DNA from 2 places in the Streptomyces sp. NPDC091281 genome. Region 2 is predicted to be linked to the other one. Evidence: riboswitches for the same ligand, from Rfam matches in the RefSeq annotation. Region 2 holds a riboswitch; the other holds the start of a gene.
The links. A riboswitch is a leader RNA that binds a small molecule or an ion and turns the genes downstream of it on or off. The one in region 2 is predicted to bind ZMP and ZTP.

Region 1 (4,995 bases), on a different contig from region 2:
ACCGCCGCGAGGTGCGCCTCGATCACCGGCAGGTCCGCGGGGTCGACCTCGGTCGGCGGGAGCAGGGTGACGTGCGTGGGGATGCCGTGCGCGGCGGCGTCGCCGAAGCCCGCGCGCCGCTGCTGGAGCAGGCTGCCGTGCGGCTCCGGGACCGTGATCGACACGCCGATCGTTACGGTCCCCACGTCGTCTCCTTCGTCGCGTCGGAAGTCCGGTGCGCGAGGGTGCGCACCGGTGATGCCGGGTTCGTACTCAGTCGTACGGCTATCGACTGTACGGCCACCGCCGCGATCCGGGCAGGCGCAGCGGAAGTGATGTGCAGCGCTCTGCGGGACGGGGCGCGTGTGCGGGGGTGCGCCGTCAGTGTTTGGCGGGCAGGAAGCCCACGTGCGCGTACGCCTGGGACAGGGTCTCGGCGGCGACGGCGCGGGCCTTCTCGGCGCCCTTGGCGAGGATCGAGTCCAGGGTCTCCGGGTCGTCCAGGTACTGCTGGGTGCGGTCGCGGAACGGGGTGACGAAGTCCACGACGACGTCCGCGAGGTCGGTCTTGAGGGCGCCGTAGAGCTTGCCCTCGTACCGCTGCTCCAGCTCCGGGACGCTCACGCCGGTGAGGGTGGAGTAGATGGTGAGGAGGTTGCTGACGCCGGGCTTGTGCTCGGCGTCGTAGCGGATCACCGTGTCGGTGTCGGTGACGGCGCTGCGGACCTTCTTCGCGGTGGCCTTCGGCTCGTCGAGCAGGTTGATGAGGCCCTTCGGCGTCGACGCCGACTTGCTCATCTTGATCGTCGGGTCCTGGAGGTCGTAGATCTTCGCGGTCTCGCGCAGGATGTACGGCTTCGGGATGGTGAAGGTGTCGCCGAAGCGGCCGTTGAAGCGCTCCGCGAGGTCGCGGGTCAGCTCGATGTGCTGGCGCTGGTCCTCGCCGACGGGCACCTCGTTGGCCTGGTAGAGCAGGATGTCCGCGACCTGGAGGATCGGGTACGTGAAGAGACCGACGGAGGCGCGGTCGGCGCCCTGCTTGGCGGACTTGTCCTTGAACTGGGTCATGCGGGAGGCCTCGCCGAAGCCGGTGAGGCAGTTCATGACCCAGGCGAGCTGCGCGTGCTCGGGCACGTGGCTCTGCACGAACAGGGTGCAGCGGTCCGGGTCGAGGCCCGCGGCGAGGAGCTGCGCGGCGGCCAGCCGGGTGTTCGCGGTGAGCTGCGCGGGGTCCTGCGGGACCGTGATCGCGTGCAGGTCGACGACCATGTAGAACGCGTCGTGGGACTCCTGGAGGGCCACCCACTGGCGGACGGCGCCGAGGTAGTTGCCGAGGTGGAACGAGCCTGCCGTGGGCTGGATTCCGGAGAGCACGCGGGGACGGTCAGAAGCCATGCACAGCATTGTCTCAGAGTGGCGGGGCTGGTCCGGTGCGCGGGCGGTCGGGAGGTCCTGCGGCCTTTCGTACGGTTCCCGCGCGCGGGGGTGCGCGGGAACCGTACGGCGGGGCGCGGCGGGTCAGCCGAGGTCGATCTCCGGGTAGAGCGGGAAGCCGGCGACGAGGTCGGTGGCGCGGCGGGAGATCTCGTCGGCGATCTTGGCGTCCAGGACGTGGGCGGCCTTGGAGGGGGCGCCGGACTTGGTGGTGCCGGGCTCGGTGGTGGCGAGGACGCGGTCCATGAGGGCGGCGACCTCGTCCATCTCGGCGGTGCCGAGGCCGCGGGTGGTGAGGGCGGGGGTGCCGACGCGGATGCCGGAGGTGTACCAGGCGCCGTTGGGGTCGGCCGGGATGGCGTTGCGGTTGGTGACGATCCCGGAGTCCAGCAGGGCGGCCTCGGCCTGGCGGCCGGTGAGGCCGTAGGAGGTGGCGACGTCGATCAGGTTGAGGTGGTTGTCGCTGCCGCCGGTGACGAGGGTGGCGCCACGCCGGGTGAGGCCCTCGGCGAGGGCGCGGGAGTTGTCGACGACGCGCTGGGCGTAGTCCTGGAAGGCGGGCTGCCGGGCCTCGGCGAGGGCGACGGCCTTGGCGGCCATGACGTGCGGGAGGGGGCCGCCGAGGACCATCGGGCAGCCGCGGTCGACCTGGTCCTTGAGGGAGTCGTCGCACAGGACCATGCCGCCGCGCGGGCCGCGCAGCGACTTGTGGGTGGTGGTGGTGACGATCTGCGCGTGCGGGACCGGGTCGAAGTCGCCGGTGAGGACCTTGCCCGCGACGAGGCCCGCGAAGTGCGCCATGTCGACCATGAGGGTCGCGCCGACCTCGTCGGCGATCTCCCGCATGATGCGGAAGTTCACCAGGCGGGGGTAGGCGGAGTAGCCCGCGACGATGATCAGCGGCTTGAAGTCGCGGGCGGAGGCGCGCAGGGCGTCGTAGTCGATGAGGCCGGTGGCCGGGTCGGTGCCGTAGGAGCGCTGGTCGAACATCTTGCCGGAGATGTTGGGGCGGAAGCCGTGCGTGAGGTGGCCGCCCGCGTCCAGGGACATGCCGAGCATGCGCTGGTTGCCGAAGGCCTGGCGCAGCTCGGCCCAGTCGGCGTCGGTGAGGTCGTTGATCTGGCGGACGCCGGTCTTCGCGAGGAAGGGCGCCTCGACGCGGTCGGCGAGGACGGCCCAGAAGGCGACGAGGTTGGCGTCGATGCCGGAGTGCGGCTGGACGTAGGCGTGGCGGGCGCCGAACAGCTCGCGGGCGTGCTCGGCGGCGAGGGACTCCACGGTGTCGACGTTGCGGCAGCCCGCGTAGAAGCGGCGGCCGATCGTGCCCTCGGCGTACTTGTCGCTGAACCAGTTGCCCATCGCGAGGAGGGTCGCCGGGGAGGCGTAGTTCTCGGAGGCGATCAGCTTGAGCATCTCGCGCTGGTCGGCGACCTCCTGCCCGATGGCGTCGGCGACGCGCGGCTCGACGGCGCGGACCACGTCGAGGGCGGCGCGGAAGGCGGCGGACTCGCGGGAGAGCCCCGCGGTCGGGGCGGACGTGTTCGGGGACTGCTCGGTCATGGCGTGGCCTCCGGGGGGCGTGGCGTGCGAAAGCGGTCACGGTCTCGGTCTGGCCCAGGCGCACGGCACTCGATGCTGCACGGGCCGCTCCCCGATGGTCGGTCCCATCCCAGCGCGCCAGTCACGGCCCGGAGCCCACAGTACCGGCCGGGCGGGGGGTGGTGACGGGGGTGTCCGTCTGGTGGCGGCGGGGCGTGTGGGGGTGGTGAGGGGGGTGGGGGGCGCGGGCAGGGGCGGGGCGGGGGTGCGGGTGGGCGACGGGGTGCGGGCGTCCGGGCCCCCGCGCCCCCGGTGGGTTCAGTCCGTCCAGACGAGGAGGGCGTCGTCGGCACGGGCGGCGGCCGTCACGTACTCGACGAGGCCCTCGTACCAGGGCCGCCCCCACTCCAGGACGCCCGGCTCCTCCCAGTCGAGGGGGTAGACCTCGGCGGCGGTCAGCTCGGCGGGGTCGACGCCCTCGGTGAGGCGGGTGTAGTCGAGGGCGCGCAGGGCCTTCGCGGCGGTCCGGACCCGCTCGGGGCGCAGATACGCGGGCGGCCCGTACCCCCAGTCCTCGTCCTCGGCGAACGGCTCCTCGCCGTGGATGACGTTGACCGGGAACTCGGCGCGGGCCAGCAGGAACCGGAGCAGGTCCCACGCCTTGTACGTCCCGTACCGGCGCGCCACGGCGGGCTCCGGCTCGCTCTCCTCCTCGGCGTCCGTCACCGTCTCGACGTAGTCCAGCGCCCACTCGGGATCACGGAGCGCCTGCTCCAACTCGGCGGCGGTGACGCGCAGATACTCACCCCACATGCTCATGCGGCGAAACTAGACGGGCCCACTGACATCGGGCCCGACGGCGGGTGCGGGTCGGCCGGGCTCCACGGGGCCGGGCGCCTCCCCCAGGTGGTCGAGGGCCTCGCGGAAGTCGGCCAGGGCGGGGCCGAACTCCGCGGCGGCGGTGCGGAACGTCGCCCGGTCGACGAGGAGTTGGGCCAGGACCGGGGCGCCGGTCGCCGGATCGTGGCGGAGGAGGCGGCGCCCCAGGCGCACCCCGTCGTCGAAGAGGGGGCGGACGCGGTCGGGGAAGAGGACGTGGTGGTGGTCCTCCCAGTGGACGGCGGACCGGACGGTGAGGAGCCGCTGGAGACGGATCAGTTCGGTGAGGCGGCGCGTCACGGCGTCCTCGGAGGAATCGGTGGCGGTCTCCGTGGCGGTCTCGGTGGCGTGCGCCGCGAGGGTGTCGACCGCTTCGCGGAGCGGGCCGAGACTGTCGCCGTGGCGTCGCCGGGCGTCGGGGGACCACTCCCTGGGCGTGGTGCCCGAGGGCGGCAGCGGCCCGCCGTCCGTGGGCGGCTCTCCGACCGCTCCGGAGCGGGGCAGCAGGACGGCCCAGAACGTCGACTGGTAGCCGCTCCAGGACCGGCGCTCGCCCGTGGCGGCCAGCTCGGTCAGCACGGCGAGCGCCTCCTGCCGTACGGCGGCGGCCTGTGCGTGTCGGCCGTGGGTGGCGAGGAGTTGCGCGTACCCGGTCAGCGCGTAGAGGTGGCAGGCGAGCGGGCCGCGCTCATCGGCGGACTCGGTGGCCTCCATGGCGACGAGCCGGGCGAAGACGGCGAGGGCCTCGTCGGTGCGGCCCGCGTCGTCGAGCGCGGCGATCCACCGCAGGAGGGACCAGGCGAGTGTCCCGGGCTCGGTCGCCACCGGCAGGAAGGCGTCCATCAGTTCGGTCATGGCGTCGGCGGCTTCGGCGTACCGGCCGTCCTCGGAGAGACCGGCGGACCAGGTCTCCAGTCCCCGGACCACCGGGTCGCCGGTGCGGGCGGCCTGTGCGCGGCCGAGTGCGAGCATCTCGGCGCGCAGCGCGAGGCCCTCGGCGCGGCGGCCTGCCGCGTACAGCCTGTCCTGGCAGGAGTCGAGGGCCCCGTACAGGAGGTCCTCGCGGGCGGGTTCGGCCGGGTCGATGGCGCGGGCCGCCGCCAGCGCCTCCTCGCAGAGTGCGAGGGCGTCCGGGCGGTGGCGGCCGACGGAGGTGTCGTAGCT
Region 2 (4,995 bases):
GACCTGTCCGACGACCGGCCGATCACGGGGGCGTTGCTGCTGCTGTCGGTGCTGGTGCTGGCCAACGCGGCGCTGGGCGCGCTCGGTTCGTACGTGCTGCGGCGCACCGCCGAGTCGGTGGTGCTGGGGGCGCGGCGGGCGCTCTCCTCGTACCTGCTGCGGCTGCGGATCTCGGCGGTGGACCGCAGCGAGCCCGGTGACCTGATGGCGCGAGTCACCTCGGACACCACGCTGCTGCGGGAGGTCACCACCGACTCGCTGGTCGGGTTCGGCACCGGCGGGCTGACCCTGCTGGCCACGGTCGTGCTGATGGGCGTGGTCGATCCGGTGCTGCTCGGGGTGACGCTGGCGGTGATCGTGGTGGCGGGCACCGTGCTCGGTGTGATCGTGCCGCGCATCAACCGGGCGAGCAGGCAGGCGCAGGACGCGGTCGGGGTGATGGGCGCCTCGCTGGAGCGGGTGCTCGGCTCGCTGCGCACGGTGAAGGCGGCGGGCGCCGAGGAGCGGGAGGAGCGGGCGCTGCACGCGGCGGCCGAGGAGTCGTGGCGGCAGAGCGTGCGGGCCGCCAAGTGGTCGGCGGCGGCGGGCAACACGGCCGGTCTGGCGATGCAGTCCGCGTTCATCACCGTGCTCGCGGTGGGCGGGGCGCGGGTCGCGACGGGCGCGATCAGTGTGGCGACGCTGGTGGCGTTCCTGCTGTACGTCTTCTATCTGATGTCGCCGATCCAGCAGGTGGTCGGCGCGGTCGTGCAGTACCAGTCGGGCGCGGCGGCCCTCAGCCGCATCCAGGAGACGCTGCTGCTGCCCGCCGAACCGCCCCCCACCGGCACCGGCACCCCGGTCGGTGCCGACCCCGTACCGGCGCAGAAGGCCGCAGCGGACGCGGTGGACTCGGTGGACTCGGTGGAGCAACTGGACCCGGTCGCCCCGGACGGCCCGGCCTCGCTGTCCTTCACCGACGTGCGCTTCCGGTACGCCGACGATCTGCCGTACGTGCACCACGGGGTGACCTTCGAGGTGCCGCCGCGGGGCATGACCGCGTTCGTCGGCCCGTCCGGCGCGGGCAAGACCACGGTGTTCTCGCTGGTGGAGCGGTTCTACGAGCCCGACTCCGGGACGGTCTCGGTCGACGGGCTCCCGGTACCGGACTGGGAGCTGGACCGGCTGCGCGCCACGATCGGCTACGTCGAGCAGGACGCCCCGGTCCTCTCCGGCACCCTGCGCGACAACCTGCTGCTGGGCCGTCCGGACGCCGACGAGGAGACCGTGCGGCACGTCCTGGAGACGACGCGCCTCGACGGTCTGGTGGGCAGACTGCCCCAGGGGCTGGAGACGCTGGTGGGCCACCGCGGCACCAAGCTGTCCGGCGGGGAGCGTCAGCGGGTGGCCATCGCCCGCGCGCTGCTGCGGCGGCCCCGGCTGCTGCTCCTGGACGAGGCGACCTCGCAGCTCGACGCGGTGAACGAGGCGGCGCTGCGGGACACGGTGGCGGAGGTGGCACGGACGACGACCGTCCTGGTGGTGGCGCACCGGCTGTCGACGGTCACTTCGGCGGACCGGATCGTCGTCATGGACGCGGGGCGGGTCCGCGCGGTGGGCACCCACCGTGAGCTGGTGGCGGGCGATCCGCTGTACGCGGAGCTGGCGGCGACGCAGTTCCTCGCGACGGCGCCCTGAGACCGGGAGCGCCGGGGGCGCCGGGAACGCGGGTGGGGGCCGCCGCCCGGTGTCCGGGCGGCGGCCCCCACGCGTGGTGCGGGTCCGCGGTTCAGCCGACCGCGGGGAGCAGGCCGGTGACGGGCGCGACGAGGTCGGTGATCTGGTGCAGCTCGTTGAGCTGCCGGAGCTGACCGACCTTGTTCAGCTCACCGAGCTGGCCGGAGAGCGGGGGGAGTTCGTCGCGGTGCTCGGCCGGGATCTGGCTCTCGGTGAGCGTGTCCAGCGTGGTCATCGGGTTCAGCCGGCCGGCGTCCGGGGCTTCGGCGGCGGACGCCAGCGGCGCCGCGAGGCCCGTGACCCCGACGGCGAGAGCGGCGGCGGCGACGATGCGTCGAGTGGAGATCATGACCTGGCCAACGCGCCGGGGGGCCGTTCGGACACGGGCGGACGGGGCGGCTCACCCGTGAGGCGGATCGGCCCCGCCGGGGCGCGGCGTCGGGCGGAGCCGCGCGACGCGGGGCGGCACGGGGACCCGCACCCGCCCCGTCGCCCGCCGGGCCCCGCGCTTGCCGCGTCCCCCGCGGGGGAGGACGCTCGGAGGTGGGGCCGACGGCCCGTGTCCGGCGGTCCGGGGCCCTTCGAGGAGGTCGCCATGGACACCGTGCCAGGCTCCGCGTTCGACGCCGACACCCTGCGCAGGGGCATCGAGGCGGACACGTCGGCGGGGCTGCTGTCGCTCTACGCCGACGACGCCGAGATCCACCTCGTGGACCGCGACCGCACGCCGAGCCACCCCACCGTGATCCGCGGCCGGGACCGTATCGCCGAGATGCTCGACGACGTGTACAGCCGCGACATGACCCATCACCTGGAGGAGTGCGTGGTCGAGGGCGACCGCGCCGCGTTCAGCGAGTCCTGCCGGTACGCGGACGGGATGCGCGTGCTGTCGGAGTCGATGGTCTCGCTGCGGGACGGCAAGATCGTCGAGCAGACGATGATCCAGGCGTGGGACGCGTAGGCGCGCGGGCCGGCGGGGTGCGGATCACTTCCCGGCTGAGCTGGAGCTTCTCGATCCGGGGCGGGCCGCTACGGGCCCCTCGGCACACCGCGCGGCCCGCGGGCGGGCACCGCCGACTGCGCACCGCCGTCCCGGCCGCGCTGGCCCGCGCGGCACTCCGGGCGGCCCGGCCCCGACGGGACCGACGCCACTGACAGCGGCCCGGCGGCCCCGCTAAGCTCGCTGCGGGCCGTGACTGGCGCTGAGGTGGAGCACCACCGGGGAGCGGCCCGCACCGTTCCCGCCGTGCGCCTGGGCGACCGTATGCGATCACCCAGGAGTGGATCATGTCGCAGGCCCGGCTCATGGACGGCACCGCCCTCGCCCGCCGCAGCACCGAGCAGACCGCCGCCCGCGCGGCCGCCCTCACCGCCCGGACCGGCGTCACGCCCTGTCTGGCGACCGTCCTGGTGGGTGAGGACCCCGCCTCCGCGACGTACGTCCGGATGAAGCGCAACCGCTGCCGGGCGGCGGGGATCGACTCGCGGTCGGTGGCCCTGCCCGCCACGACGACCACCACCGAACTCGTCCGCGCGATCCGGGAGTTGTCCGCCGATCCCGCCGTGCACGGCATCCTGCTCCAGCATCCGGTGGGCGAACACATCGACGAGCGGGCCGCGTTCGAGGCGATCGCGCCCGAGAAGGACGTCGACGGCGTCACGTTCGCCTCGTTCGCCGCCATGAGTTTCGGCCTGCCGGGCTTCGTGTCGTGCACGCCCGGCGGCATCCTGCGGCTGCTCGACGCGCACGGCGTCGACCCGGCCGGGAAGCGGGCGGTGGTGGTCGGGCGCAGCGCCATCCTGGGGAAGCCGGTGGGGATGCTGCTGCTGGCACGGGACGCGACGGTGACGTACTGCCACTCGCGCACCCAGGACCTGGCGGACGTCGTCGGGGAGGCGGACCTCGTGGTCGCCGCCGTCGGGCGCCCCCGACTGATCAAGGGCCAGGACGTCCGGCCGGGAGCCGTAGTGGTCGACGCGGGCTACAACGCGGGCAACGTCGGGGATGTGGACTTCGACTCGGCCGCCGAGCGGGCCTCACTGATCACGCCGGTGCCGGGCGGGGTGGGCCCGATGACCATCGCGACCCTCCTGGAGCAGACCGTGGAGGCGGCCGTACGGCAGTCGGGGGCGACGGGGGTCTGACCCCGGCCGGTTCAGGACGTACTGGTGGCGCCCGTGCCGCGAGTTCGGCGCGGGCGGCCTCCGGCAGGGAAAGGGAAGCGGCTGGTTCGGACGCCCCGTTGGTGACCAGGGCGTAGTGCGCGGCACCGGCGTGCGGGTCTATGAGGAGCAGCCGCCTGCTGCCGGTGCCGCCTGACTCGGAGACGGTGCCGACCAGGGGGCGGCGGCGGAGGCGTACGGCGGCGGGACCAGCCCGCGACACCCCCCTCCTCTCGGGACACAGGGCGGAGCACGGGGGCGTACAGCCCTCGGCAAACGGAGGCGGACAGCCGTCGGCACCCGGAGGCGGCCAGTCGTCGGCAAATCATCATATTCATTGATGGCACGCCTCTTGACTGGCTGCTTCAGCAGCGTGCAACCTCGCTGTAATCATCATGATGAATGACATGCGCGGTCCCGGCGAGGACCGGACAGCCCCTTCCCTCCCCCCGAGGAATCCCATGATCGACCTCAAGGACATCCAGCCGGACTCCCCCTTCCTGGAGCAGCTGGCGCTCACCGGTGACGGCCCGGTCACGCTCGTCAACACCTTCGTCGCCCCGCCGGGGGAGATCCCGGCGGTGGTCGAGGCATGGCGGCGGGACTCCGAGATCATGAAGGGCCGTCCGGGTTTCGTCTCGGCCCAGTTGCACCAGGGCGTCGGCACGAGCCACGTGCTCGTCAACGTGGCGGTCTGGGAGTCGGCCGACGCGCTGCGCGAGGCGTTCCTGCACCCGTCCTTCCAGGCGACCCTGCCGCTGTATCCGGACGGGTCCGTGTCCTATCCGGTGCTGACCCGGACGGTGGCCGTGCCGGGAATCTGCGTCGCCTGACCGGACCGCCGCCTTCCCGAGGAGACCCATGTTCAAGGACCTTCTGGTGACGCGCAGTTCGCGCGTCTCGCACCGCAGGACCGGCCAGGACCGCATCGCGGACGGACACAGCGCGCTCGTGATGGCGACGCCCGCCTTCGAGGGCGTCTTCCGGCGCTTCACCATGAACCGGGTGGTGACCGCGGCCGAGGGCGTCGACGCGCCCGGCCTCTACGCCCGCGACCCCGACGCCCTCGTCGTCGTGGAGCACGTCTGCGTCTCGCACGAGGCGTTCGCCACGGCG

Region 1: linked by a shared signal. The riboswitch ahead of ACIQPQ_RS05460 (glycine hydroxymethyltransferase) and the one ahead of ACIQPQ_RS34960 (bifunctional 5,10-methylenetetrahydrofolate dehydrogenase/5,10-methenyltetrahydrofolate cyclohydrolase) in region 2 are both predicted to bind ZMP and ZTP.

Annotation. Positions count from the first base shown of each region.
Region 1 is NZ_JBIVUY010000002.1:213,479-218,473, reverse strand. Features, by position in the region: gene ACIQPQ_RS05470 (2'-5' RNA ligase family protein) at 1-185, opposite strand, end outside; gene trpS (tryptophan--tRNA ligase) at 361-1,374, opposite strand; gene ACIQPQ_RS05460 (glycine hydroxymethyltransferase) at 1,498-2,973, opposite strand; ZMP/ZTP riboswitch at 3,019-3,108, opposite strand; gene ACIQPQ_RS05455 (YfbM family protein) at 3,271-3,771, opposite strand; gene ACIQPQ_RS05450 (hypothetical protein) at 3,781-4,995, opposite strand, start outside.
Region 2 is NZ_JBIVUY010000018.1:22,717-27,711, forward strand. Features, by position in the region: gene ACIQPQ_RS34945 (ABC transporter ATP-binding protein) at 1-1,677, shown strand, start outside; gene ACIQPQ_RS34950 (hypothetical protein) at 1,769-2,065, opposite strand; gene ACIQPQ_RS34955 (nuclear transport factor 2 family protein) at 2,312-2,677, shown strand; ZMP/ZTP riboswitch at 2,899-2,981, shown strand; gene ACIQPQ_RS34960 (bifunctional 5,10-methylenetetrahydrofolate dehydrogenase/5,10-methenyltetrahydrofolate cyclohydrolase) at 3,004-3,861, shown strand; gene ACIQPQ_RS34965 (antibiotic biosynthesis monooxygenase family protein) at 4,341-4,712, shown strand; gene ACIQPQ_RS34970 (EthD domain-containing protein) at 4,741-4,995, shown strand, end outside.